3 regions of the Arthrobacter sp. UYCu512 genome follow, and region 1 is predicted to be linked to each of the others. Evidence: riboswitches for the same ligand, from Rfam matches in the RefSeq annotation. Region 1 holds a riboswitch; each other region holds the start of a gene.
What was found. A riboswitch is a leader RNA that binds a small molecule or an ion and turns the genes downstream of it on or off. The one in region 1 is predicted to bind thiamine pyrophosphate.

Region 1 (9,613 bases):
GGAGGCGGGGCTGGACGTCGTCGCCCTGACCGACCATGATTCCACCGGCGGCTGGGCGGAGGCCGGACCCGCCGCGTTGGCGTACGGGGTGGCGTTGGTTCCCGGCATGGAGATCTCCTGCCGGACGCCGGAGGGGATCAGCGTCCACCTGCTCTGCTACCTGCACGACCCGGCGCACGCCGGGCTGCTGGAGGAAATTACCAAGGCGAAGGATGCCCGCTTCACCCGGGCCGAGCGGATGGTCAGCCTGCTGGCGGAGGACTACCCGCTGAGCTGGGACGATGTCATCCACCACGTGGCGCCCGGCGCTACCCTGGGCCGGCCGCACATCGCCGACGCCCTCGTCGCCGCCGGCGTGGTCGCGGACCGCACCGAAGCCTTCGAATCGATTCTCACGTCCCGGTCACGCTACTTTGTGCAGCACTACGCCCCGGACCCGGCAGCCGCCGTCGAACTCGTCCGGGACGCCGGCGGGGTGCCGGTGTTCGCCCACCCCGTGGCGTCCGCCCGCGGGCGGATCGTGGGCGAGCGCGTCTACCGGGAAATGATCGACGCCGGGCTCGCCGGACTGGAAATCGACCACCGGGACAACCCCGAGGAGGGCCGGGCATTCCTGCGCAAACTTGCGGACCGGCACGGGCTGCTGGTCACCGGCTCCTCCGACTATCACGGGTCCGGGAAACCGAACCGGCTAGGCGAGAACCTCACGGCGCCGGAGGTCCTTGCCCGGATCGAGGAACAGGGGACCGGGACGTCCGTGGTGCGCTGACCCCCCGCGGATGCGAGCTTAGGTGCCCGGGAAGACGCTGAAGCTGGCATGCGGGGCCAGCCTTTTGGACATGACGTCGATGGCCGGCTGGTTTTGGTCCACGCAGACGAACTTCCGGTCGAGTTTCGCGGCGACGGCACCCAGGGTCCCGGAGCCGGCAAAGAAGTCCAGGCACCAGTCGCCGGGCCGGCTGGAGGCGGCAACCACCCGGCGGATCAGGCCTTCGGGTTTCTGCGTCGGGTAGCCGGTTTTCTCCTTCCCCGTGGGGGAGACGATCGTATGCCACCAGACGTCGGTGGGCAGCTTGCCCAGTTCGCGTTTGGCAGCCGTGACGAGCCCGGGGGCCATGTACGGCTCCCGGTCCACCTCGGCGCTGTCGAAGTGGTACTTCGTGGGGTTCTTGACGTAGACCAGGATGTTGTCGTGCTTGGTGGGCCAGCGGTATTTGGCCCGGGCGCCGTAGTCGTAGGCCCAAATGATCTCGTTCAGGAAGCACTCACGCCCGAAGATGGCGTCGAGCATCACCTTGGCGTAGTGCACTTCGCGGTAGTCCAGGTGCAGGTACAGGGTGCCGTCATCGGCCAGCAGCCGCCACGCCTCCACGAGCCGGGGTTCCAGGAAACTCCAGTAGTCGCTGAACGCGTCGTCGTACTTGTGCAGCGCACCCTTGATGGTGTCGTAAGAGCGTCCCTTGAACCCGACCCGGTCGCCCTCACCGCCGGCATTAAGCACCATCCTGGTTTCCTGGCGCTTCTGGACCCGGCCGGTGTTAAAAGGAGGATCCACGTAAATGAGGGTAAAAGCGCCGTCCGGCAGCGTCGGGAGGTAGTCGGCGTTGTCCGCGTGTACCACCAGATTGCTGCCGTCCGGCGCCCAGACGGTGTCAGCCATATAAGGGTTTAGGCCTCGGTGCTGCTTGCCGGTGCACCGGCCTGGGACTCGCCCGCCACCACTTCGCCATTATGGCGGCGGGTGCGGGTGCGGCGGCGTGCGCGCGTCGCACGGTCGACCTCGGTCGGTGCGCTGGCTGCGGCTTTGGCCGGGGTCTCAGCTGCGGGACCCGTGCCGGCGTCAGCTTCGGCCGGACGACGACGGCGCTCGCCCGAGCGTCCGCTGTCCTTGGCGCCGCCGGTGCCGCCGCTGCGGCGCGAATCATGGGCGCTGTCCCGTCCGCCGGTGCCGCGGCTGCCGCCGCCGCTGCGGGCGCTGTCGCGTCCGCCGCCGGCCTGACCGCCGCGGGGGGTGTTCTTCTTTCCGGTCTCGCCCAGGTCCTCCAGGACCTCGGCATTGACACCGGCGAGTACACGTTTGTCCCGGGGCAGCCGGCCCTTGGTGCCTGCGGGAATGTCGAGCTCCTCGAAAAGGTGCGGGGATGAGGAGTAGGTTTCCACCGGCTCCGGGACACTCAGGCCCAGGGCCTTGTTGATCAGGCCCCAGCGGGGCATGTCGTCCCAGTCGACGAAGGTCACGGCCGTGCCCTTGTTGCCGGCGCGGCCGGTGCGGCCCACCCGGTGCAGGTAGATCTTTTCGTCTTCAACGCACTGGTAGTTGATGACGTGCGTGACATCATCGACGTCGATGCCGCGGGCTGCGACGTCGGTGGCGACGAGGACATCGACCTTATTGTTGCGGAAGGCACGCAGGGCCTGCTCGCGTGCGCCCTGGCCGAGGTCGCCGTGGATGGCGGCCGCAGCGAAGCCGCGGTCCACCAGTTCCTCGGCGACTTTGGCGGCGGTGCGCTTGGTCTTGGTGAAAATGATGGTGCGGCCGCGGCCGCGGGCCTGCAGGATCCGGGCCACGACCTCGATCTTGTCCATGCTGTGGGCACGGTAGATCAGCTGCCGGATGTCGCGCTTGGTCAGTCCCTCGTCGTCTGGGTCCGCGGCACGGATGTGGGTGGGCTTGGTCATGTACCGCCGTGCCATGGCGACGACCGGGCCGGGCATGGTGGCGGAGAACAGCATTGTCTGGCGGACCGGCGGGGTGCCGGCGATGAGGGTCTCGACGTCGGGCAGGAAGCCGAGGTCCAGCATTTCGTCGGCTTCGTCCAGGATCACCATCTTGACGTTCTTCAGGACGAGATGCTTTTGCTTGTAGAGGTCGATGAGGCGTCCGGGCGTACCGACAACAATTTCGACGCCCTTCTGCAGCGCCTCGACCTGCGGCTCGTAGGCACGGCCGCCGTAGATGGTGGTGATCCGGGCGTTGCGCTTGCGGGCGGCATTCTGCAGGTCGCCGGCGACCTGGACGGCCAGCTCACGGGTGGGTACAATCACGAGGGCCTGCGGGGCGCCAGGGGCCGGGAGCAAGTCGTAGCCGGCGTCGTCGGGTCCGACGACGCGCTGCAGGGCCGGGATGCCAAAGCCGAGGGTTTTGCCCGTTCCGGTCTTGGCCTGGCCGATAATGTCGTGGCCGCCAAGGGCTACCGGCAGGGTCATGGCCTGGATCGGGAACGGGTGGGTGATTCCGGCGTCGGCGAGGGATTCCACGATATCGGCGCGGACATTGTAGTCGGCAAAGGTCTTCTCGGCGATCTCGTGCGGCTTTTCGTCCGAGATGATGGTTTCTTCCGGTTCGATCGTTTCCGTGCCGGATTCGTCGGTCAGAAGCTGGTGCGTGTGCAATTCACTCACTAGGGGAGATTCCTTATTCATTTTGGGCTGCGCTGCATGCTCAACGGGCCGGCCGGGTGGCCGTTCCGGAGCACGCTCAGAAGCGCAAGCAATTCCAGTGGAAGCCGATCGCGGGCTATCTAGATGCTGGCACTGGGGACCAGCGGGTGTATCTCAAGATCGCGTAGGGGCGGGCTTGTTGAATTCGAAAATGAAGGAAATCAACGACCGGGCATCCATATCTACCCTTCCAGTCTAGCCGCACACGGCCCGGAAACTCGACGGCGGCCACTGACGGCGCGGCAAGGCCGCCGATCGCTCAGACGGCCAGCTCCAGCCGGACCTCACGGGTGGTGATGTCGGCCGCGACCACCCGCACCCGGACCTGGGTGCCGGGTTCCAGTTCGCCCGGGCAGCGGGCAGTGACGGCGGGTTCGGCGATTTGCACGATTCCGGCGGGCCCGCCGGTGGTGCCGGCGGCATTGGTGCCGTTTTTGCCGGTGCTGTTCTTTCCGCTCCTGGCGGGTTTAGCGCCGGAGATCACGACGGCGTCGAACTCCTGGCCAACGTGGTTGACCAGCAGCGCCGCCTCCACGGTATCGAGGGAGAGGCGCTCCAGCCTGGCGGCCAGCTGGTCCGAGGCTGCCATGATCGACGGGAGCGACGGCAGGGCTTCCCGGGCCCAGGCCGGGACAGCCGTGCCGTTGCTGAGCGCCTCGCAGATCACCAGGACAAAGCGGTCCACCAGACGTCGGAGCGGGGCCGTGGAGTGGGCGTAGGCGGCGCCGATGGCTGCCTGGACCGCGGCCCCGGGCACCGTGCCATCGAAGGGCGTGTAGCCCGCGCCGCGGAACAGCATGCCGGCCGAGTGCACGATCGCCAGCTGCCGCGGATCCGTGGGATCCAGGGTGCGCAGGTATTCGCCGTAGCTCATGTCGGCGTTCCAGGGCCTGCCAAGGGCACGGGTCTGGCGGTGGAAATGAGCCAGCGACGCTTCATCCGGCGCCGGCATGGTGCGCAGGATACCGACTTTGCCTTCGAGCATGATCCCTGCTGCGGCCATTCCCGTCATCAGCGAAATCTGGGCGTTCCAGTCTTCCACGGGCAGCGGCGGGGCAGCTACAATCCGGTAGCCGCCGTCGGGCAGCTGTTCGATTTCCTGTTCGGGCATGTTCAGGCTGGCGCCGCCGCGGAGCCGTTCGAGCTCTACCCGCTTCATCCCGACTTCCTTGAGCAGCTCCAGCAGCGGCGCGGCCGTGCCGGCGTCGAGGTCGGCCTGGACACCCCGGTAGCTGAGTTTGGCCCGGCTGCGGACTGTGGCACGGCGGACCAGCACTTCCGACACCTCCGCGGTGGTGTCCAGCTCGAATTCCCACACAAAGGCGGCACACCGTTGCCCGGCCAGCAGGCTTCCGGCTTCTTCGCTGATGACTTCTGGGTGCAGCGGGATCCGGCCGTCCGGGGTGTAGTACGTTTGGCCGCGACGGCGGGTCTCGGCGTCGAGCGCTCCGCCGGGGACAACAAAGGAGGGGACATCGGCGATCGCGTAGAAGACCTTGTATCCCGCGCCGGAACGGTCGATGAAGAGGGCCTGGTCCAGATCGGTGGAAGACGCAGGATCGATGGTCACAAACTCGATGTGGGTGAAATCCAGCTCCGGCAGTTCGTGTCCGGCGACGGCTTCCTTCGCTTCCCGCAGCGCGTCCTCGGGGAACGGTCCGGGCAGCTCCAGGGTTGTGCGCAACGTGTTGAGTGCCTCGGCAAGGAGGCTCTCCTGCTGGTGGACATTCGGGGTCAAGCGATGCTGGGACACGGAAATCAGAGTAGCTTCATTTGCACTATTAGTCTTGGACCATGAGCAGATTCCCGGCTGATCCCGCCCGCTACAACAGCTTTCTGAGGGATTTGTTCGGCGTGATGGCCTACACCGAACTCTCCGCTTTCGAGCGGCTCTCCTCCGACGCACGGTACGCGCCCACCCTGCACGACCGGGCAGCGCTGGGACGTATCGCCGTGATCGAGTTCCAGCACTACGAACTCGTCAGCTCCAGGCTCGAAGCCATGGGCCTGGACACCGAGGAAGCCATGCTGCCGTTCCAGCCGTCGGTGGACCACTTCCATAAACGCACCCGCCCGGCGGACTGGCACGAGTCCCTCATCAAGGCGTACGTGATCGACACCGTTTCCGCCGACGCCTACCGCGCCATGTCCCGTTATCTCGACGCAGGCACCCGTGCCCTGGTGGAGCAGGTCCAGGCCGGCGACGAAGCGGCAGCGGTGCTGCGGGAACGGCTCCGGGCCGCCCTCGCAGATGACCCGAAGCTGGCGTCGCGGCTGGCACTGTGGGCCCGGCGACTGCTGGGGGAGGTCCTCAACCAGGCGCAGCGGATGAGCTTCGAGCACGCCTTCGCCGACCGGCTGATCGGCGCGGATGAGGACGGGCCGAGGGAGCTTGTCCGAGCCCTGCTGCGGGAACTGGCAGCGAACCACGCACGCCGGATGACGCAGCTCGGCCTTGCCGGCTGAGCAGGCGGGCCTTAGCGTTCCGCGGCGTCGAGGGCGGCAAGCAGGGCCCGGGCTGCGCCCTCGGGATCGGTGGCCTCGGTGATCGCGCGGACCACGACGATCCTGCCGGCGCCCGCGGCCACCACTTGCTCCACATTGCCCAGGTCGATGCCGCCGATCGCGAACCACGGCCGCGCGCCCCAGAGGTTCCCCGCAGCCTCGCTCCGGGCAGTTCTCCGCTGCTGGGCCTCTGACCCGCCGATCGCGTCCGCCGCGTAGCGGACGAGGTCAAGTCCGACGGCGGCGCGGCCCGGCTTTGTGGGGGTGGCCCATACCGGGCCAACACAGAAGTAGGTCAGACCGTTCCGGCCGGAAGTTGCGGCTATCGCGGCGTCCACCTGGGCCGGAGTGTGGGTGGACAGCCCGATCGCGGTCTCCTGGCCGAGGAAGTCCCGCGCCGCCCCGAACGGGATGTCCTTTTGCCCGATATGGAACACCGGCGCCCCGGCCAGGGAGGCGAGGTCTGCCCGGTCGTTGACTGCCCAAAGCCGGCCATGACGGCGGGCCGCCTGCTGCAGGACCGCCAGCAGTTCCAGCTCCTCGGCGGCTTCCAGGGATTTGTCGCGCAGCTGGATGATGTCGACGCCGCCAGCAAAGGCCGAGTCCACGAAGTCTGCAAAGTCGCCGCGGTCCCGGCGCGCGTCGGTGCAGAGATAAAGGCGGGCGGTGGTGTGGGCGGCATCCTGGCTCATGTTTCCAGCCTAGTTCCTCTACACTGGGCCAATACCGCGGGAGCCCGCCGCCGTCCACGCCACTGGCGACCGGCAACGGCAGGCTGAGAGGGCGTAGCAGCCGACCGCTTGACCTGATCCGGTTAGTACCGGCGTAGGGAAGGAATCCTCTATGGACGGCACCTTCGTCCCCGGCACGGCCCGTGAAAGCGACGCAACCTCGGCTGCGGCCGCCGCGGATGACCTCAAAAACCCCGAATGTTACGACGTGGCCGTGATTGGCGGCGGCGTTGTTGGCCACGGGATCGCCTGGGCGGTGCGGCGCTCGGGCCGATCTGTCGCGTTGATCGACGACGCCCCCGGAACAGGAGCCAGTTGGGCTGCCGCCGGCATGCTTGCCCCGGTGAGCGAACTGCACTACCAGGAAGAGGCCCTCCTGGAGCTTATGCTGGAATCCTCCCGCCTCTGGCCGGCATTCGCGGCCGGACTGGACGGCGCCGGGGGCGGAACGGGGGGCTCCCGGACGGGCTACCTCACCACGCCGACCCTCGCCGTGGGTGTCGACGCCGCCGACCGCCGGGCGCTCGCGGACCTGCGCACCGCCCAGCAGGCTGCCGGCCTCAGCGTCGAGCCGCTGACCGTCCGTGCGGCACGAAGGCGAGAGCCGCTGCTGAGTCCGGGCATCTCCTGCGCCTTCGATATTCCCGCCGACCACCAGGTGGACCCGCGCCTGCTGCTGGCCCGGATCAGGGAACTGCTGCGCACCGACAGTCGCTCCACCACCATCGCCAGGCGTGCCGGCGGGCTGTTCTGGGAGCAGGGTCGGGTGGCTGGCGCCAGCCTCATCGGCGGCGGTTCCATCCGGGCCAAGGACACCATTGTGGCCAACGGCCTTGGCGCCGCCACACTTGAGGGGCTGCCCGCGGGGCTTGAGTTTCCCCTGCGGCCGGTCCACGGGGACATCCTCCGGCTCCGCGTCCCGGCGAAACTACGGCCGCTGCTCACCGCCACGGTGCGCGGGCTGGTGCGCGGGGTGCCGGTCTACATCGTGCCCCGGCAGGACGGCACGGTGGTGATCGGCGCCACCCAGCGCGAAGACGCGCTCGGCGGCGACAACCCGGATGCTGCCACCCAAGCTGGTGTCCCGGGCCGGGCGGTGTCCGCCGGCGGTGTTTACCAGCTGCTGCGTGATGCCCAGCAGCTGGTCCCCGCCGTCGCCGAACTGGAATTGCTGGAGGCCACTGCCCGGGCCCGGCCGGGGACCCCGGACAACGCGCCGCTGCTGGGCCGGGTGGCGGCGCGGGGGCGTCCGGGGGAAATTGCCGGTTTGATGATAGCGACCGGCTTTTTCCGGCACGGCATCCTGCTCACACCCGCCGCCGCGAGGATCTGCTGTGAGTTGCTGGACGGAACCGTGGATTCCCGTTGGAAGCACTTCCGCCCGGACAGGTTCGCCACCGGCAGTCAAACCAGCAGACCGGCCGCAGCCGGCGCCCGGAGGCCGTCCCCGAAGATCATCACCCATCCGAACACCCACCCTGAAGAAAACAAGGAAGCGGTATGAACATCACCCTGAACGGAACCGGGCACTTTCTCCCGGACGGCGCCTCGGTCAGCCAGCTGGTCAGCCAGGTTACCGGCCGGCCGCTGGCGCCCAACGGCCACTCAGTCGACGGCGGGAAACTCGGGGTCGCCGTCGCCCGCAACGCGGACGTGGTCCCGCGCAGCCAGTGGTACACCACAGCGCTCGTCGACGGTGACGACCTCGAACTGGTCACGGCGGTGCAGGGAGGATGAGCGGCAGGGAGGACACCACACTCGCCGGGGCGCCGGGAATTTCACCGGCCGCCGCGGACCCGTTCACGGTCGACGGTGTACAGCTGGGGTCCCGGCTGATTATGGGAACCGGCGGGGCGCCTAGCCTTGACGGTCTGGGTGCCGCGCTGCTGGCGTCCGGCACCGAACTGACCACCGTGGCGATGCGGCGCTATTCGCCGGCAGAATCGGGGTCGTTGTTCCAGCTGCTTTTGGACCACAACATCCGGGTGCTGCCGAACACCGCGGGCTGCTTCACCGCCAGGGATGCCGTCCTCACTGCCGAGCTGGCACGGGAAGCCCTCGAAACGGACTGGGTAAAGCTGGAAGTCATTGCGGACGAGCACACCCTGCTGCCGGATGCGGTGGAGCTCGTCGAGGCCACCGAGCAGCTTGTGGGCCGCGGGTTCAAGGTCTTTGCCTATACCAACGACGACCCCGTGCTGGCGCTGCGGCTGGAAAACCTCGGCGCCGCTGCCGTGATGCCCCTCGGCGCGCCGATTGGCACCGGCCTGGGCATCTTGAACCCGCATAACATCGAACTGATCGTCGCCCGTGCCTCCGTGCCCGTGGTCCTTGACGCCGGGATAGGGACCGCCTCCGATGCAACCCTGGCCATGGAGCTTGGCTGCGACGCCGTGCTGCTGGCCACGGCGGTGACCCGGGCACAAAATCCGGTTCTGATGGGCGAGGCGTTTAGACACGCGGTGATCGCCGGACGGCTGGCCAAACGCAGCGGCAGGATCCCGCGGCGGGAGCACGCACTGGCATCATCGGCCATGGAAGGCCGTGCCGAGTTCCTCTAGGTGCGTTGGGCGGGTCCCGGGGCGGAACCCGGCCCGGCCGGCGTGCCGGGACCTCGCTAGTAGCGCAGGATTGCGGTCAGCCTGGCAGTATCGCGGCTGGTGCGGTTCCGACCCAGGTACAGCACGGACGCCGTGGCGGCGGCTGCGCCCAGCAGGATGGGCAGTATCCACGGAATCCAGCTCAGTCCCGACTGATAGCCCAGCCCCGCGGCGCTAAAAAGAATCCAGCTCAGCATCCCCACCGTGAGAGATGCCCCGGCGGGCACCGAGATGCCGTACTTGGCGTGCCGCTTGTCATTGGCCCACACGACAAAACCAGCAGCGACGGTCACCAGGACCACCACAATCAGGGACAGCATGTTCGGACTCCTTGCG
Region 2 (9,613 bases), on a different contig from region 1:
CTCAGCGGTCCGGTAGTAGCCGCGATTTTCGAGGGACACCGCGTGATCGAGGGTTTCCGCTCGCTCGCCGGCACCACCGACCCCACGACGGCGGCGCCGGGCACCATCCGCGGCGACTTCGGCCGCGACTGGGGCCTGAAGGTCCAGCAGAACCTCGTCCACGGCTCGGACTCGGCGGAGTCCGCGGAGCGCGAAATCAAGATCTGGTTCTAGGTTCCTGACCGCCCAGCCGCGAGGTGGCAGCTAAGGCCAATGTTCGAGTCGAACATTGGCCTTAGCTGTCACCTCGCGGCGGTTAACCGGTGTACTTCGGTTCAGTAGCCGGAGGTTCCGATGAAGACCTGGATAAACGCGAAGAAAATGGTGGCAACCACTGCGACGTAAAGCAGCGCGGTGATGACCCAGCCGGAGTCGCCCAGGATCCTGGTTGGGCCCGCCGGCAGCCTGATCACGCCGTGCGTTACGTTGCGGACTGTGACCCAGACGAAGAGCGGAATCATGGCGGCCCAGACGATCATGCAGAACGGGCAGAGGATATGGATGGAGTACAGCGCCTGCGACCAAAGCCAGACCACAAACCCGAAGCCAAGGGTCACGCCGGCCTGCAGCCCCAGCCAGTACCAGCGGGCAAACGCGGCTCCGGAGAGAATTCCCATGGCTGTGGTGATGATGACCGCAAAGGCCACGATTCCCATAAACATGTTGGGGAAGCCGAACACCGAACCCTGCCAGGTCTGCATAACCTGCCCGCAGGAGATCCATGGGTTCACATCGCAGACTGTTACATGGTTCGGATCCTTGAGTACCTCGAGCTTTTCCAGCACCAGGGCCCCGGAGGCCAGCCAGCCAACGACGCCGGTGATCAGCAGGAGCCACGCGAACGGGCGGTCGCGTGTCATCGGCGGCAGCTGAAGTGCGTCGGCTGAGGTGCCGCGGCGTTGCTGCCGCACGGCTGCCTCGTCGGTGGCGCTGGAGATGCTGGGCATGGAATGGATGTCCTTCGCTTGGATGCAACTGGTCCGATTGTATCGCCGGACCCTGGAGGGAGTCCGGACGCTGTTGCCTTCATGGGGGATTCGGTCCACGGGGCAGGCCGGATGCCCCGCTTACGCCTGCTCGGACGTGTCCTGTGAGACAATGATCGTGGCTGGAACCCGATCCACATCCGGGTCCCGGTCCGGCGATTTTGTTCCCAAGACCGCCAATGATGAGCAGGGAGCCACGGATCCTCTGATCCAGGCTGTCCCGCAATGCCATTGGACGGCACCTGGTTGTGGTGTGTAGATCAACGGGTTTCAGAGCAATTCCGCCGGCTCTCCAGGGCTGCCGCACCCCACTGCCGGTGCGAACCTGAGGGTATTCAATTGACTTCTGTCAATGCCCGCGGGTGTTGACAAATATTTGCCCCAACGGGTGCCGGATGTGGCGGCATGTCAGGGGCAGGAGTGTCGCCATATATGGATAATGACCAGGTTGTAACAGGCAACGAAGACGTGCTGGCCGCAAGTGCCGGGGCAGCTGATGAATCAGCGGCCGCGTCACCGCCGAAACGGCCCGTCCGGACCCGCCGCAAGACCCTTCCCAAAAGCGGTACAGGCGCCGCGGAGACCGTCGCGGACACCGCGGTCCCCGCGGAGGTGCCGGACGCTCCGGCCGCCGAAACCAAGGCCCCCGCCCGCCGCTCACGTGCCCGCAAGGTAGCCGAGCCGGCCGAATCCGTTCCTGCTGCGGACCCGGCACAGACCCCGGACGTTCCCTCTGATGTCCCTGCCGGAATGACAGCCGCAGCCGAGGCCGCCGACGCCCCGGCCGAAAAGCCCGTCCGTCGCCGCGCCAGCCGCGCCAAGGCCAAGGCCCCGGCCGCAGGGACCGCAGCTGACGGGGCCGCCAGTGCGGAACCGGAAGCCGCCGCCACGGAAACCGCAGGCGTTACCGCCGCCGCCAGCCCGGTCGCGGATGAAACTGCCGCCGAGGCCCCGGCAGCAGCCCCAGCCGCCGCGGCAGCTGAAAGCCCGGCAACTGAAAGCCCGGCTGCTGAAGCCCCGGCGGAAGCCTCGGCTGCCGCTTCGCTGTTCATGGAGCCGGGAGCGGTTACCTCAATGATCTTCCAGGCACCCGACCTGGCCGCCGCGGCCCGCCCTGTCCCGGCCCCGGCTGCCGCCGCAGCGGAAGCTGACGACGACGACGACGAAGAAGGCGAGAGCGAGGACGCCGGAAGCCGCCGCCGTCGCCGCAGCCGCGGTCGCCGCGGCCGCAGCAGCCGTGGAGCTGAGAGCGAACCGGGTTCCGAAGACGAATCCGACGACGCGGATGACGCTGAAGAAGGCACTGGCGAGCAGCTCGAAGACGGCGTGACCTCCCGCCGCCGTCGCCGCCGCCGTCGCGGCGAGCAGGATCTGGAACTGACCGGCGGGGAGGACGACGACCCGCCCAACACGGTGACGCGCGTCCGTGCGCCGCGCACAGCCAGCGAGGCTCCGGTGAACAACCGTGTCACCTCGCTCAAGGGCTCCACCCGCCTGGAGGCGAAAAAGCAGCGCCGCCGCGAATCCCGCGATACCGGACGCCGCCGCACCGTCATCACCGAGGCCGAGTTCCTGGCCCGGCGCGAATCGGTGGACCGCCAAATGATCGTCCGCCAGCGCGATGACAGAATCCAGATCGGCGTCCTCGAGGACGGCGTGCTGGCCGAGCACTTTGTCTCGAAGACCCAGCAGGATTCCCTGATCGGCAACGTCTACCTGGGCAAGGTCCAGAACGTACTGCCGTCGATGGAAGCCGCCTTCGTCGACATCGGACGCGGCCGCAACGCCGTGCTGTACGCCGGCGAGGTCAATTGGGAGTCCGTCAACCTCGAGGGCAAGCAGCGCCGGATCGAGAACGCGCTGAAGTCCGGCGACTCCGTGCTGGTCCAGGTCACCAAGGATCCCGTCGGGCACAAGGGCGCCCGCCTCACAAGCCAGATCTCGCTGCCCGGCCGCTACCTCGTCTACGTACCCGGCGGTTCCATGACCGGAATCTCGCGCAAGCTGCCCGACGTCGAACGCAACCGCCTCAAGCGGATCCTCAAGGACCGCCTGCCCGAGGATGCTGGCGTTATTGTGCGCACCGCCGCGGAGGGTGCGTCCGAGGAAGAACTCACGCACGACATCAACCGGCTCCGTGCCCAGTGGGAAGGGATCGAGGGCCAGTCGAGCTCAACTAAGATCCTTGCCCCCGAACTGCTCTACGGCGAACCCGATCTGACCATCAAGGTAGTCCGTGATGTCTTCAACGAGGACTTCTCCAAGCTGATCGTCTCCGGTGAGGAAGCGTGGGACACCATCGAGGCCTACGTGACCTACGTAGCCCCCGACCTTGTCGGCCGGCTGGAGAAATGGACCAAGGACTCGGACATCTTCGGTGCCTGGCGCATCGACGAGCAGATCCACAAAGCACTGGACCGCAAGGTTTTCCTGCCCTCCGGCGGCTCGCTCGTAATCGACCGCACCGAAGCCATGACAGTGGTGGACGTCAACACCGGCAAGTTCACCGGCAGCGGCGGCAACCTTGAGGAAACCGTCACCAAAAACAACCTCGAAGCGGCCGAAGAAGTTGTCCGGCAGCTCCGGCTCCGCGACATCGGCGGCATTATCGTGATCGACTTCATCGACATGGTGCTTGAATCGAACCGGGACCTGGTACTGCGCCGCATGGTGGAGTGCCTGGGCCGGGACCGGACCAAACACCAGGTCGCGGAGGTGACTTCGCTGGGCCTCGTGCAGATGACGCGGAAGCGGATGGGTACCGGGCTGCTGGAAGTTTTCGGCGAACAGTGCGAGGCCTGCGCCGGCCGCGGCATTGTGACCCACGACGAGCCGGTGGAGCACCGCCGCGCCAACGTCGTTGCCGCCGAGCATCACATTCCCCGTGCGGAGCAGCCTGCCCCCCCGCGGACCGAACGCAAGAGCCGCCGCCGCGGACGGGGCGGCCAGGGCACGGACGAACAGTCGGTGCCGGCCGCAGCGCACCCCGAGCCCACCGACGCTGAACGCCATGCCAAGGCCGAGGCGACCCGCCACGCGCTGGCGAATATCGCTGCGGCGGCGCATGCTGCCCATCTGCATGACGATGAAGCGGCCACGGGAGTCGACGCCGGGGTCCGCCAGGCCGCTGTTGAGGCAGCCGTCGAGCTGGCCGCAACGGAGGAGGCTGCCGGACGTCCCGGCGCCGTGCTGACCTTCGGCGGCGAACAAGTCGCACTGCCGTTTGTGGAGCATGCCGACGAGTCGGGTGCGCCCGCGCTGACCATGGACCTGCTGACCGAGGCTTTCGCCCAGCTGGGTGACAGCGGGGAAGTCTCCGCGGCGGATCCCGCTGCACCGGCTGCGAAGGCGGCCGCAGCCCGGACTGCACCGGCGGCTCCGGCGCGTGCCGGCGGAACCGGCCCGGGCCGCGCCCAGGCGCCAGGCTCCCAGACGGAGGCGGCCCCCGAGGCCGGCGCCTCCCGTGCCCGCCGCGGACGGCGCAACCGCAGCGCCAGCCGCGCGCAGGGAGCAGCCAACGAAACCTCGGTAGAGCAGCGCCGGGAAGCGCCGCAGGCTGCCGTTTCGGTACACGAGGCAAAGGCCCCGGCAGCAGCAACAACGCCGGCGGCCAAACCGGCCACAAACGAACCGATTATCCTCGGCGTCGGCGTTCCGGCCTCGGAACTCTAACCCCAAGAAAGTTCGGGAAGGCCGCGGGTGCGGTCCGGGCCGCGTAGCAATACGCCAGGTTCGGGCCGTGCCCGCGACTTCGTTAAAGGATGCGGCTAGGCTTGGTCCCTGACACGGGGTGCCGCGCATCGAGCCGGCTGAGATCCAGACCCGTTGAACCTGTCCGGTTAGCACCGGCGAAGGGATGTCTCCCATGACCGCCGCCTCCCCGTTTCTTCCCGCTGTCCCCGCAGCCCCGGCATCCCGGATCCCGCGGGTGCTCACGATCGCAGGCTCGGACCCCTCCGGCGGTGCCGGGATCCAGGCGGACCTGAAGAGCATTGCCGCGCATGGCGGCTACGGCATGGCCGCCATCACCGCCCTGACCGCACAGAACACACGCGGCGTCAGCGCCATCCACGTCCCGCCGGCAGATTTCCTGACCGCCCAGCTTGACGCGGTCAGCGCCGACATCCGGATCGACGCCGTCAAGATCGGGATGCTGGGGGACGCCGCCGTGATCGACGCCGTCCGGACCTGGCTGGCGAAGGTCAGGCCCGCCATTGTGGTGCTGGACCCCGTGATGGTGGCCACAAGCGGTGACCGGCTGCTGCAGGCGCCGGCCGAATCGGCGCTGCAAGAACTGCTGCCCTACGCGGACCTGATCACGCCGAACCTCGCCGAACTCGCGATTCTGCTCAACGAACCCGTCGCCGGCAACTGGGCTGCGGCGCTGGAACAGGGCAAGCGGCTTGCCGCCGGCACCGGCACGACCGTCCTGGTGAAGGGCGGCCACCTCGACGGCACCGGCGCTGCGGGCGGAGCCGGCGAGCACGGCGACGGCTGCCCGGACGCGCTCGTCAACACCTGCGGGGTCCTGGCCCGGGACGTCATAGTAGTACCGGGGGAGCGGGTCCGCACCAGCAACAGCCACGGAACGGGATGCTCACTGTCCGCGGCGATGGCGACCGTGCAGGCCCGGGTCGGGGACTGGGAGGCCGCCTTGCGGGAAGTTAAGCCGTGGCTGGAAGGGGCGCTGCGCACCTCGGCGGACCTCGACGTCGGCAGCGGCAACGGCCCGGTCCATCACTTCCACCATGTCCAGCATCAGACCGCCCATCACGGTACGGGTGCCGGCGGCGGCGAACTGCACCGGGTCCCTGCCGCGGGTGAATTCGCCCGTGGGCTGCGGGAAACCGCTGCTGCCGACCTCGAGGCCATCTACGGCCTGGACTTCATCACGGCCCTGGCGGACGGGTCCTTGCCGGAGCAGGACTTCGCGTACTACCTCGGACAGGACGCCCTGTACCTGAACGGCTATTCGCGGGTCCTCTCCCGGGCCGCCGCGATCGCACCCACGGAAGACGAACAGCTCTTCTGGACCCGCTCCGCACAGAATTGCCTCAGCGTCGAAGCCGAACTGCACCGGACCTGGCTGCGCGGACGCACGGCGGAGCGGACGCTCGGACCGGTCACCAAGTCCTACGTAGACCACCTTCTGGCCGCCTCGGTCACCGGGAGCTACGGAGTGCTGATCGCTGCGGTACTGCCGTGCTTCTGGCTCTATGCCGAGGTGGGACAGGCACTGCACAACCGGTTCCTCGCCGCGGGTGCGCCGGAATCGCACCCCTACGCCGCGTGGCTGCGCACCTACGCCGATCCGGAGTTCGCCGACGCCACCCGGCAGGCCATCGCCCACACCGACACCGCAGCCCGGGCGGCCTCACCCGGCGAACGGGACGCCATGACCGTGGCCTTCCGGCAGTCCGCCCGCTACGAAGTGGACTTCTTCGACGCGCCGCGCGTGCACGCCTGAGCCGCGGGACAGCAGGGAGCCTGTACGATAGGGAGGCGCGGTTCCGGAAGTCGTTGCGGCAACGTCCTGTCCATACAGGGTGTCACCTATCACGTACCTCCCTTCGGAACCAGCCTCATTTGCGGCCGAAGGCAAAATTAGCGTAGTCTAGATCTTCGGTGCTTACGCCAACACTTGGGTTATGACCTTGAGGACGCTCCACTTGATTTCAGGTGCGAATGTCCACGGGATAGCTCATGGGTTCCCCCGGGGAACCCACCGGCGTAGAGGCACAGCGTGAGCCGGACCATCAACTTTGGACCCAGGTTCCGCACGCAAATCTAGTAATAAACGTCGAGAGAAGTGAGTTCCCCAGTGGTGTACGCGATTGTCCGCGCAGGCGGCCGGCAAGAGAAGGTTTCCGTTGGAGACTTCGTTACCCTGAACCGCGTCCCCGGTGGAGCCGGCAGCACCTTTGAGTTGCCCGCACTGCTCCTGGTAGACGGTGACAAGGTCATGTCTGCTGCTTCGGACCTGGCCAAGGTAAAGGTTACGGCTGAGATCCTTGAGGACCTTCGCGGTCCCAAGATCGTCATCCAGAAGTTCAAGAACAAGACCGGTTACAAAAAGCGCCAGGGTCACCGTCAGGAATTGACCAAGGTCAAGATCACCGGTATCAAGTAACTACTCGTTACTGTTCAGGTTTTCAGCAGATTCCCCAGAATTTTAAGGCAGGCATTTCCAAATGGCACATAAAAAAGGCGCGAGTTCCACTCGCAACGGTCGTGACTCGAACGCCCAGTACCTCGGCGTCAAGCGCTTCGGCGGTCAGGTAGTTTCCGCAGGCGAGATCATCGTCCGCCAGCGTGGAACCCACTTCCACCCGGGCGCCGGCGTTGGCCGCGGCGGCGACGACACCCTGTTCGCCCTGGCTCCCGGAGCCGTCGAGTTCGGCACCCGCCGCGGTCGTCGCGTTGTGAACATTGTGGCTGCAGCAGCTGCAGAGTAGTACCTACGTTTTAAATCGGTGGGGCGGGCCATTAGGTCCGCTCCACCGGTGTTTTAACCGCATTACAATCATCCTGAGCGTCTTTGCACGCTTACGGGAACAGCACTGAGGAGATCCACGTGGCGAGCTTTGTAGACCGGGTAGTACTGCACGTATCCGGCGGTACCGGCGGCCACGGCTGTGTCTCCGTTCACCGCGAGAAGTTCAAGCCGCTCGGCGGTCCCGACGGCGGCAACGGCGGCAACGGCGGCGACGTTATCCTGCGCGTGGACCCCCAGACCACGACCCTGCTCGATTACCACCACGCCCCGCACCGCCACGCCACCAACGGCGGACCCGGTATGGGCGACTGGCGCGCCGGCAAGCACGGCGAAACCCTGATCCTCCCGGTTCCCGAGGGCACCGTGGTCAAGTCCAAGGACGGCAGGGTCCTCGCAGACCTGGTCGGTGAGGGTTCCGAATACATCGCCGCGGCCGGCGGCATCGGTGGACTGGGCAACGCTTCGCTCTCCTCGCAGAAACGCCGCGCCCCGGGATTCGCCCTGCTCGGCATCGAAGGCGAATCCAGTGACGTTGTCCTGGAACTGAAATCCATCGCCGATATTGCCTTGGTCGGGTTCCCCTCCGCCGGCAAGTCCAGCCTGATTGCCGCGATGTCTGCCGCCCGGCCCAAAATCGCCGACTACCCGTTCACCACCCTGATCCCGAACCTCGGTGTGGTCCAGGCCGGCGAGGTGCGCTTCACCATCGCCGACGTCCCCGGCCTGATCGAAGGCGCCAGCGAAGGCAAGGGCCTCGGCCACCACTTCCTGCGCCACGTTGAGCGTTGCGCCGCCCTGGTGCATGTGCTCGACTGCGGCACGCTCGAATCAGACCGCGATCCGCTCTCGGACCTCGCCGTCATCGAAGCCGAGCTGGACAAATACGCGGTGGACATGAGCTATGCCGGTTCCGACGGTGAAGTTGTTCCGCTGAACCAGCGCCCGCGCCTGATCGCCCTGAACAAGGTCGACCTCCCGGACGGCAAGGACATGGCAGAATTTGTCCGCCCCGAACTCGAATCCCGCGGCTTCAAGGTCTTCGAAATTTCGGCGACCAGCCACGAAGGTCTCCGCCAGCTTGGCTTCGCGATGGGCGAGATCGTCCAGGCTGCCCGCGACGCCATTGCTGCCGCGCCGCCGAAGGTCCACGCCCCGGTACTCAAACCTCGCGCCGTCAACGAGTCCGGCTTCAAAATCCGCCGCGAGGAGAAGAACCTGGAGCCGCTGTTCCGCGTCCTCGGCGACAAGCCCGTGCGCTGGGTCAAGCAGACCGACTTCACCAACGAGGAGGCTATCGGCTACCTTGCTGACCGACTGGCTAAGCTCGGCGTAGAAAACGAGCTGTTCAAACAGGGCGCCACCCCGGGCGACATGGTGGTCATCGGTGAAGACGACGGCGTCGTCTTCGACTGGGAGCCGACCATGATGGCCGGCGCCGAACTGTTGGCAGCACCCCGCGGAACCGACGTGCGCTTTGCCGACATCGGCGACCGCCCCACCCGTGGCCAAAAGCGCGATGAACAGGTGGAGCGCCGCGAGGCCAAGGCTGCGGCCCGCGCCGAGCTCGAAGCCGAGCGCAAAGCCGGCATCTGGACTGAATCCGTCAGCGGCCGCCGGCCCAAGCCGCTTAAGGAAAGCGCCCTTGACACCGAGAATGAGGAGTGAGCCTTAACACGTGAGCGACAAGTCCGCAGTTGTCATCGAGGAACCCAAAACCAACGACCGCAGGCTGCTCGCCCGGGCTCGCCGCATTGTGGTCAAGGTGGGTTCGTCGTCGCTCACCAGTATCAAGGGCGGAATCTCCGAGGACGCGCTGATCGAACTGTCGAACGCGCTGGCGGCCAAAAGCAATAGCGGCACCGAAATCATCCTGGTGTCTTCGGGAGCGATCTCCGCGGGGCTCGCGCCGCTGGGCCTGACGAAGCGTCCCCGGGACCTCGCCACCCAGCAGGCCGCCGCCAGCGTGGGCCAGGGGCTGCTGATGGCCCGTTACACGCACGCCTTTGGTGCCCACGGGATTACCGTCAGCCAGGTGCTCCTGACCGCAGATGACCTGATGCGGCGCAGTCACCACATGAATGCGTTCCGGGCG
Region 3 (9,613 bases), on a different contig from region 1:
CCGACTCACAGCCCTCCCCGCCGACCCTGTCGAACAGATCTCTAGTTCCGGATCGGGGCAGGACCGGCGCCGGAGTGCCGGCGCTGCCCGAACCCGCTCCTCGTTCCTAGCTCCCGGGCACGACGGGTTCGGGGAGGTAGACCTTCCCGCCGGATTCGCGGAACTCGTCGGATTTAGCGTTCATTCCGGCGATGGCTTCCTGTTCGGACATGCCTCCGAACTGGTCGCGGATGTCCTGGGAGAGCCGCATGGAGCAGAACTTGGGTCCGCACATGGAGCAGAAGTGCGCGGTCTTCGCCGGCTCGGCGGGCAACGTCTCGTCATGGAAGGATTCGGCTGTTTCCGGGTCCAGGGAAAGTGCGAACTGGTCCCGCCAGCGGAACTCGAACCGTGCTTTTGACAGGGCGTCGTCGCGTTCGTGGGCTCCTGGGTGTCCTTTGGCGAGGTCGGCGGCGTGGGCCGCGATTTTGTAGGTGATGACGCCGGTCTTGACGTCATCCTTGTTCGGCAACCCGAGGTGTTCCTTGGGCGTGACGTAGCAGAGCATTGCGGTGCCGTAGCGGGCGATTTCGGTGGCGCCGATGGCCGAGGTGATGTGGTCATAGCCTGGGGCGATGTCGGTCACCAACGGGCCGAGGGTGTAGAAGGGGGCGCCGTCGCAGAGTTCCTGCTGTCGCTCGACGTTTTCGCGGACGAGGTGGAAGGGGATGTGCCCGGGGCCTTCGACCATGACCTGCACGTCGTACTTCCAGGCCCGCTTGGTGAGTTCGGCGAGGGTGTCCAGTTCGGCGAACTGGGCGGCGTCGTTGGCATCCGCGGTCGCGCCGGGCCGCAGGCCATCACCCAGGGAAAAGGCGACGTCGTACTTGGCGAAGATCTCGCACAGTTCGTCGAAGTGTGTGTAGAGGAAGTTCTCCTGGTGGTGGGCCAGGCACCAGCCGGCCATGATCGACCCGCCGCGGGAGACGATACCGGTCACCCGGTTGGCGGTCAGGGGGACGTACCGCAGCAGCACCCCGGCGTGGACGGTCATATAGTCCACGCCCTGCTCGCATTGTTCGATCACGGTGTCCCGATAGATTTCCCAGGTCAGGTCATTGGCCTCACCGTTGACCTTCTCCAGTGCCTGATAGATCGGTACTGTCCCAATCGGGACCGGAGCGTTGCGGATGATCCATTCACGGGTGGTGTGGATGTCATCGCCGGTGGAGAGGTCCATCACGGTGTCGGCGCCCCATCGGGCGGCCCACTGCAGTTTGTCCACTTCCTCAGCGATGGAGGAGGTGACCGCGGAGTTGCCGATGTTGGCGTTGATCTTCACGAGGAAGGCCTTGCCGATGATCATCGGTTCGGATTCGGGGTGGTTGATGTTGTTGGGAATGATGGCCCGACCTGCGGCAACTTCGCCGCGCACCAGCTCAACGTCGCAGTTTTCCCGCACTGCCACAAACCGCATCTCGGGAGTGATGACGCCCTGGCGGGCGTAGCGCATCTGGGTAACGGTCTTACCCTCGAGGGCGCGGCGGGGAACCGGCTGCGCGCCTTTCCATTCAGCAGAAGCGGCACCCCGTCGCACGGCGGATTTACCGTCGTCGAGCAGGTTCCGTTCCCGGCCGCCGTAGGGCTCGGTGTCGCCCCTGGATTCTATCCATTCGGACCGGAACGGCTCCAGGCCGATCACAGGATCGCTTCCGGGCCCGGCCGTCCGGTAGACCGTGAACGGTGGATTCTTCGTCCCGTTCGGAGAGTCCTCCAGAGCAATCTCCGTGACAGGGACCCTAATGCCATTTTCGGGGTCTCGGGCGTACGCGAGCGAATGTGAATTCATGGAGCTCATCAGTGGTTTCCTACTTCCTTCGCCGGCATGACCCGGACAGGTTCAACGGTCGCAGACTGCATCAGCCCGATCTCAGCCCTTGCATGGGCACCCGTGTGGATGGAAAAATCGTAGCACCCCAGCGTGCCCGTTCTACCGCTCTGGATGATCCCGGGTATCCCCCGGACGGCAGCCATTATCGGAAGCAGGCCCTCCAGCAACGCAGTGCACGCCGAATCACCGGAAGCTGAGACTCCTGTCGGCAGCTGCCGAGGATGATGCGCTCCTCTGGCCAGCCGGCAGTCCTCCGAACGCACAGCATTCGAAATGATGCAGACGCCTGCACTGTTGATCCGTGCCGGGGCAGCGAGGGCGAGAGGGTGCGAGGACGATGTCGGTAACCTGTGAGGACGGAGGTCGGCTGGATCGATGAAGTCGTACTCAACGAGGCCTGCTGCATCCGTGTGGAGGCCTAGCTGGTCACGAGGCGCAGCATGAGAGTTTGGAGACATCGGTGGTGAAGGACTGGGCGGCGATCTTGATTCCTTCGGCCATTGTGAGGTACGCGCTCCATAGGTTCGCCACCTGCTCCACAGTCATTCCAGCTTCCATGATGAAGACCCCGGCCGCGGCCAGGTCACCGGCGTCCTTGGCGACGGCGGTCATTCCCACGATCCGTCCGTTGTCCGCGTCGGCGACAATTTGGATGAAGCCTCGGGTGTCCCTGTTCACCAAGGCTCTGGGGACGAATGCCAGGGGAAGCACCCGGCATTCGCACCGGATACCGGCTGCGTCGACCTCACGGCCGGCGTTGTTGAAGGCGTTCTCCACCAACAGGGAGCCGTGGGCGGCTGCGACGTAGACGAATTCGGGGTGTCCGGTCCCTTCCCCGGCGGCCCAGATCCGTTCGTGGGAGCTGGCTAGGATGTTCTGCAAGAGGATTTCGCCCCGGTGCCCGGTTTTGCCGCCGACCGTGGCCAGGTTCAGTCCGTTCGTGACCGGCCGGCGTCCGGTGGCGACGAGCAGTCTGGCGGCCCGGAATTCCTGCTGCCCGCCTGAGACGATCGCGGTCGCGATGATCCCGCCGGTGGCCGGGTCCGTGCGCACCGAGGACACGGCCGCCCGGCGGACGACCCGGATACCTTCGTCGGCGAAGACGCCCATCAGGGCCTGGGAGGCGTCGGGTTCCTCGGCCGAGGCCAGACTCTGCTGCGTCGACAGTATGGAGGGACTCGTCTGCATACATGAGGACGGCAAATTGCGGCATTGACCTCGAAGCCGCCGCCGGTATCCTCGCTGTCGAGGCTTATCACGCCGGAATCATCAGAACCACCCTCTACGCTCGTGATCTGCAGGTACCAGCCCAAGCGATCTCCGACGCCCGGGACAGCCTCGATGGATCAACTGATCTCGATCAGGGTATTGGCACTAAAGACACCGCCAACCTTGTCCCGACCGACGCAAACGGCATCGCTTTCAGCCGCAGCCCGGGGCAGGTCCTGAACATCGCCTACCTCACCGCCAAAGCAGAAAGAGAAGGCGGGTTCTTCCCCAAGGGGGTAAACGGCGAGATCAACCGGAGCGCAGCCAGCGCCTGACCCACCCCACACCCATACAGAAACGGATGGACCACGGCAAGCGGGCACCCCGGGGGCTGCCCGCCGGCCGTGGTCGGGGCAGAAAGGCCCATGCGCCGGCGGGCCTCACCGGGCTGATCCGCTTCCCGCCAGGCACATGGTGCGCGGCTGACCCGTTGCGCCAAGGGCTAGAGATTCCCCAGTTCGGAGCCGGGCGTTGCCAGGTCCGCGCGGGCTTCGGTCTCCGCGGCAAGCTTGACCGTCCGCCGTTCCCGGCGGCGATCATTAAGCAGGCAGAGCCCGATGGCCGTGAAGAACAACACCAGCATGGGCACGGCAAGATAGAACATACTCGTGGCATCCGCGCCCGGCGCGGCCATGGCGGCAAACAGACACACGAGGAACACAGTGATCCGCCAGCTCTTGAGGAGTTGGGCGCCCTTGACCAGCCCGGCCAGGTTCAGGCCGAACAGGACCACAGGGAGCAGGAACGCGATGCCGAACGCGAGGAGCAGGCGCAGGACGAAGGACAGGTAGATCTGGGCGCTGATGAAGTTGGAGCCCCCGGCGGGAGTGAAATCCGTCAACACCCGCACGGCGTTCGGCAGCACGAGCCAGGCCAGGGCCACGCCGCCGAGGAACAGCGGCACGGCTGCCGCGACGAACGACAAGGCGAGCCGGCGTTCCTTCTTATGCAGGCCCGGCACGATGAACGCCCAGAGCTGGTAGAGCCAGACCGGACTGGCGAGGATCAGGCCCAGGAACACGGATACTTGGATCAACAGGTCGAAGGAGCTCGCCACGCCGTCGAAGTTCAGCGTGGCCTGCCGGCCCTCATGTTCGTTCAGATCCCGGATCGGCTTGATGAGCGCCGTAAGAAAGGGCTGGTATACGAGGAAGCCGACGACGGTCCCCAGCACGACGGCGACCGCAGCCTTGAAAAGCCGGTTCCGCAACTCCTTGAGGTGGTCCAAGAGCGCCATCCGCCCCTCAGGGTTGGATCGGCTGCTCTTACCGGCTGCCATGGTGTCTTAGGCGCGGGTCGGCGGCGGTACGTCGGTTCCGTCTCCGGTACGGCTTTCGACCCCCGTGGACTTCGGGTGGTTCACGGTCCGGCCCTCGACGGGTTCGGCGTCCGCGGCGTTCTTCTCAGGAGGGCCCTCCTCCTTCATCTCGCGGACTTCGGACTTGAAGATACGCATCGATTGGCCCAGGCTCCTGGCCATTCCCGGCAGCTTCGGTGCAGCAAAAAGCACCAGAACTAGAACGATGATGATGATCAGATGCCAGCCCTCAAGCCTCATGACGGAAGTCCTTTCCTGTCACTGAATTCTACGTCGAACTGAGTTCGGTGTCGCGTCGATACCGGACCGCCCGGCCCCCGGTCATGCGCACTCCTCAGACGGTGCAATCCCCGAGTTTCTGGCATCTGCTGTCGGTCATGGAGCCCGGGCACGGCGATACTTTGCTGCCGATCGGACGCTTAGCGATCCCCAAGACGGCCCAGCAATTCGTTAGCCCATCGTTGAACAGCCCTATAACAAGCGAGCGCATCCCAACAGAACTGTCCGAATGCGCGTTCCTGCCCTTGTTGTTGATGCTGGCCCCCATGAGGACACAGCCGTAGCATGCTCCCGGATCAGCCGCTTAATATGCCTCCCCATGGAGAAACCAAAAACCCGAGGCAGTTCAATTAGCCGGGACAGGTGATCTCCGATCTTGGCGCCAAGAGGCCATCATCCAGATCCTCCTCCAAGAATGACAACCCGGTGAGCGGAGCCCGAATTCGAGCAACCCGGCAAACTGGCTCGCGCAGCGAGTCCCTACGCGAAATTAATCATGGCCCCTGCGTGGACCTTTTGTGTGACCCCCCGATCATCATTGCGGCATACGCGGCAGCGTCCAATTGTTCATCGCTCAAGCCACGCCCTCTGGGCGAACTAGACCCCCTGCATGCCGCCTAGGCGGCATGCGCCCCCGAACACCCCGGCAGCTCCGGAACCAAAGACGAAGTCGCTCCGGACGTCACCCATTTCGGTCCGGCTCCCAGACCCCTGCTCCGAACTTGCGCCGAGTCCTGTGGACCGCCCCGGCCAACATCTGCCCCTGTACCCTGAAGACGGCTGATCTCCCCCGAACCCGGCGCGCAGGCCGTTCGGCGGCGGCTGACCAAGCTGTCGGATGTCGAGAAATGCCCGTGACGCCGCCGGGATCATCCACGATCCGACCCTGGTCCGGCTTCCCCGCCTGCGCATGCTCTGCGCGGACTGCTTGGTGACGCCCTGCGCGCTGAGAACGAGAACCCCTGACCCATCCCAGCCGCACCCGAAGCCAGACCACGTTTAGCGAGCTCTCGCGGATGATGGGGGCACGCCATTTCGCGAGCACTATTCGTGAGTCTCGACGGGCTCTGGCGTAGAGGCCGGTCGGAGCGCATAATCGTCACGTGCTGACCTTGACCCTCGTCAGCACGGGATGGGTATGCGAGGGCGCTTCGTGGGCGGACAGGGTGAGTGGATTGTCAACAAGCCAGGCACTGGACGATGTGGTCAAGGTCGCGAGGGAGCACGCCGAGAGGGTGGACACCGACGGGGTATATCCTCTTGAAGCGGTCGCAGAGTTGCGGGCCGGCGGACTCCTGGGACTGGTGCTGCCGGTCGAGGTTGGCGGTGCCGGTGCCGGGCCGGAGGTATTCACCGAGACGGTCAGTGCTCTGGCAGAGGCGTGCGGTTCAACAGCCATGATCTATCTGATGCATGCCGCCGCCGCAGTTACGATTGCGGCCGCGCCGCCCCCTGATCTGCCGGACCTGCTTGCAGGGATGGCGCGCGGGACGACGCTGGGCACCCTCGCCTTCAGTGAGCGGGGATCCCGGTCGCATTTTTGGGCCCCCGTGTCGATCGCTACCGCCAGCGGGTCGACTGTCGTGTTGCGCGCTGACAAGAGTTGGGTGACTTCGGCCGCTCACGCCGATGTCTATGTGGTCTCGACCGGCACGCCCTCGGGCGTGCCGGGTGAGGTGGATCTGTACGCCCTTCCCGCCGGCACGCAGGGTGTGGACGTCGCCGGTCCCTGGCGGGGGCTCGGGCTGCGCGGCAACGACTCCGCACCGATGACTATCAACGCTGGCATTCCGGTCGGGTACCGACTGGGCGGGCCGGCGACGGGCTTCGCGCGCATGATGGAGACGGTGCTGCCGTGGTTCAACCTCGGCAACGCGGCGGTCTCGCTGGGTCTGGCATCTGCCGCTACCCGGGCCGCTGTCGAACACGTTGGAGTTTCCCGACTCGAACATCTGGGCCATTCACTGGCTGGGTTGCCAACGATCCGGGCCCAGATCGCCCGAATGGCCATCAGCCTGGCAGTGCAGCGTGCTTATTTGGCCCAAGCAGCCGGCACCGTCGCGTCTCCCGGGGAAGACACGCTGCTGCATGTCCTCGGGGTCAAAGCCTCGGCCAATGATGCTGCACTCGAAATCACCGACGCGGCAATGCGGGTCTGCGGGGGTGCGGCGTTCTCCAAGCACCTGCCCATCGAGCGGGCCTTCCGTGATGCGCGGGCGGGCTCGGTCATGGCGCCGACGGCGGATGCGCTCTACGACTTCTATGGTAGGGCCCTCACTGGCCTGCCGCTGTTCTCAGGAGGCTGAACCATGTCCGAGCAGTTACTGGTGGGCGCTGTGGCCTACACCCCGAACGTAGTGCCCATCTGGGAAGGCATCCGCGAATACTTCAAGGACTCGCCGGCACCGATGGACTTTGTCTTGTTCTCCAACTATGGACGCCAGGTCCAGGCGCTGCGCGCCGGACAGGTCGACATCATCTGGAACACCAATCTGGCCTATGTGCGTACGGTCATGCAGACCGGGGGGCGGGCCCGCGCCCTGGCGATGCGCGACACCGACACACGGTTCGCGACCGTGTTCGTCGCCCGCGCCGGTAGCGGACTCTCCGGCCCGGACGCCCTCGCCGGTCAGCGGCTGGCCTTGGGGTCCGCGGACTCGGCCCAGGCCGCCATTCTGCCGCTGTACTATCTGGCCCGGGCAGGCCTGGACCTCACCTTGCTGGAGGTGACGCGGTTCAATAGTGACATCGGCAAGCACGGTGACACCGGGCGCAGCGAGCTGGACGCCATCGACGCCGTGCTCGCCGGCGAAGCCGACGTCGCGGCCATCGGAATCACCACCTGGGAAGGCATCGGCGGCGCTGAACTGATGCCGGAGGCACTGGAGGCGGTCTGGCAGACCGAACCGTATTGCCATTGCATGTTCACCGCCTTAGACACCCTGCCCGCAGAACGCCACGAGCCATGGGTCAGCACGTTGCTGGCTATGGACTGGGAGCGGCCCGAACACCGACGGATCCTCGAGCTTGAGGGGTTGAGGCGCTGGGTCCGGCCCGAACTGGACGGCTACGCCGGGCTGTTCGCCGCCGTCGAGGAACAGGGGGTGACCAAGTGGTGGTGATCTTGGACCTGGTGCGTGTAGTGGGGTCCCTGGCCGAGGGCGCCACCGGCGCGGTGGCTGTTGGCTCCGCAAGCGAGTTTGACGTGGTCCAACGCTGGTGTGAACGAACGGGCAACACCCTCATCACGACGTCGTGGACTGACGTCGGGCCCGGCACCGTCATCGTGCGTCGCGGTCGGCTGCCCGACCCGGCATTGACGCTGGGACCGGACCGACTTCCCGGGGCCCGGCTCTGGCTGTATACGAATTTCCACTGCAACCTGGCCTGTGACTACTGCTGTGTCGCATCTTCACCCAAGGCCGAGCGCCGGGAGCTCGGCGTCGAACGGATCGCCCGCCTGGTCCGGGAGGGCGCAGACTGGGGCGTCCAGGAGGTCTATCTCACCGGCGGCGAACCGTTTCTGCTGCCTGACATTGCCCGGATAGTCACAGACTGCGTCCGGCTGCTTCCAACCACCTTGCTGACAAACGGCATGCTGTTCCGCGGGCCCGGGCTTCGTTCCTTGCAGGCGATGCCGAGGGAGCACTTCGCCCTGCAGATCAGCCTGGACTCCCCCACCCCGGAGATCCACGACGGTCACCGCGGCGCCGGCAGCTGGGCCCGCGCGGTGGCCGGCGTCGGCGTCGCGCTTAGCGAAGGTTTCCGAGTCCGGGTGGCTGCCACGATCGCTTCGCCCCACGCGACCGATCTCGCCGCCCTGCACGATTTTCTCGACGGGCTCGGCATCCCGCTGACCGACCAGGTCATTCGACCGGTCGCGCAGCAGGGTGCCGCCGACACCGGAGTGCAGTTCAGCCGCGAAACACTGGTCCCCGAAGTCACCGTCACCGCGGACGGGGTGTACTGGCATCCGGTCGCAGCGACAGATGACCACGCCCTGGTCAGCACACAGATCGAACCCCTGGGACCGGCGCTCAGCGAGGTCTACCGGCTCTTCGCCGAACACTGGGTTGCAGCAGGCGCCGCCGCCAAACTTTTCCCCTGCGCGTAGGACGGCCGCCAGTGTCCGAACCTGCTCAGCTGACCGAACTCAATCCGCGCGCGCTCGTGCACCCCGCGACCCACCCAACGCACGCCGACCGAAATGCTTTTCGGCTCGCCCAGGACACTCCTGAGGTCTAACATGAATCCATGAAGCCCAACGACGAGGTGCTTGTCGTTTATCTGTACGTCAGTTGCGGGGAATCGCCCGGCGGCCCCGTCCCCTTCAGCGGCACCCACATGAGGGAAAACAGCAAGGTCTCCGACCGTGTCTGATCTACCCGCGACCACAACGCCGGCCGGCCAGACCGCCGCCGAAGGAATCGACTCCGGGCGTTCCGCCCGAGCCGTCATCGCCGGACTGCGAATCGCCGTAGCCCTGTTGTGGATCCAAAACGTCAGTTGGAAGATCCCCCCCGACTTCGGCCGCAACGACCACACTGGTCTCTTCCAATTCACCAGCTACGCCCTCGAGCACCCGGTCTTCCCGCCTTTCTCCTGGCTGATCCAGTACGTTGTCTTACCGAACTTCACATTGTTCGGCTACGCCACACTGCTGGTCGAGTTCAGCCTCGGCGCGTTCCTCATCGTCGGCCTTCTCACCCGCTTCTGGGCAGCGATTGGCATCATCCAGACCCTGGCGATTACCCTGTCCGTCCTGAACGCACCCAACGAATGGCACTGGTCCTACTACCTCATGCTCGCCGTGCACGCCGTGCTGCTCGCCACGGCCGCCGGCAGATGCGCAGGGCTCGACGGCCTGCTCCGTCCGC

Region 2: linked by a shared signal. The riboswitch ahead of ABIB49_RS03605 (bifunctional hydroxymethylpyrimidine kinase/phosphomethylpyrimidine kinase) and the one ahead of thiO (glycine oxidase ThiO) in region 1 are both predicted to bind thiamine pyrophosphate.
Region 3: linked by a shared signal. The riboswitch ahead of thiC (phosphomethylpyrimidine synthase ThiC) and the one ahead of thiO (glycine oxidase ThiO) in region 1 are both predicted to bind thiamine pyrophosphate.

What each region holds. Positions count from the first base shown of each region.
Region 1 is NZ_JBEPPA010000005.1:234,563-244,175, reverse strand. Features, by position in the region: gene ABIB49_RS07500 (PHP domain-containing protein) at 1-769, shown strand, start outside; gene ABIB49_RS07495 (DNA-methyltransferase) at 788-1,660, opposite strand; gene ABIB49_RS07490 (DEAD/DEAH box helicase) at 1,669-3,402, opposite strand; gene ABIB49_RS07485 (RNB domain-containing ribonuclease) at 3,701-5,194, opposite strand; gene ABIB49_RS07480 (ferritin-like fold-containing protein) at 5,236-5,907, shown strand; gene thiE (thiamine phosphate synthase) at 5,919-6,638, opposite strand; TPP riboswitch at 6,665-6,796, shown strand; gene thiO (glycine oxidase ThiO) at 6,790-8,181, shown strand; gene thiS (sulfur carrier protein ThiS) at 8,178-8,414, shown strand; gene ABIB49_RS07460 (thiazole synthase) at 8,411-9,238, shown strand; gene ABIB49_RS07455 (hypothetical protein) at 9,295-9,597, opposite strand.
Region 2 is NZ_JBEPPA010000002.1:215,409-225,021, reverse strand. Features, by position in the region: gene ndk (nucleoside-diphosphate kinase) at 1-213, shown strand, start outside; gene ABIB49_RS03615 (vitamin K epoxide reductase family protein) at 315-986, opposite strand; gene ABIB49_RS03610 (Rne/Rng family ribonuclease) at 1,458-4,697, shown strand; TPP riboswitch at 4,802-4,899, shown strand; gene ABIB49_RS03605 (bifunctional hydroxymethylpyrimidine kinase/phosphomethylpyrimidine kinase) at 4,891-6,492, shown strand; gene rplU (50S ribosomal protein L21) at 6,847-7,155, shown strand; gene rpmA (50S ribosomal protein L27) at 7,217-7,480, shown strand; gene obgE (GTPase ObgE) at 7,600-9,186, shown strand; gene proB (glutamate 5-kinase) at 9,197-9,613, shown strand, end outside.
Region 3 is NZ_JBEPPA010000016.1:48,196-57,808, forward strand. Features, by position in the region: gene thiC (phosphomethylpyrimidine synthase ThiC) at 107-1,837, opposite strand; TPP riboswitch at 1,835-1,942, opposite strand; partial or broken gene ABIB49_RS16010 (oxidoreductase dimerization domain-containing protein) at 2,297-3,028, opposite strand; gene ABIB49_RS16015 (hypothetical protein) at 3,061-3,414, shown strand; gene tatC (twin-arginine translocase subunit TatC) at 3,582-4,376, opposite strand; gene tatA (Sec-independent protein translocase subunit TatA) at 4,425-4,697, opposite strand; gene fadE16 (Rv1679 family acyl-CoA dehydrogenase) at 5,912-7,042, shown strand; gene ABIB49_RS16035 (Rv1680 family SBP-like protein) at 7,046-7,858, shown strand; gene ABIB49_RS16040 (Rv1681 family radical SAM protein) at 7,849-8,850, shown strand; gene ABIB49_RS16045 (hypothetical protein) at 8,991-9,116, shown strand; gene ABIB49_RS16050 (DoxX family protein) at 9,109-9,613, shown strand, end outside.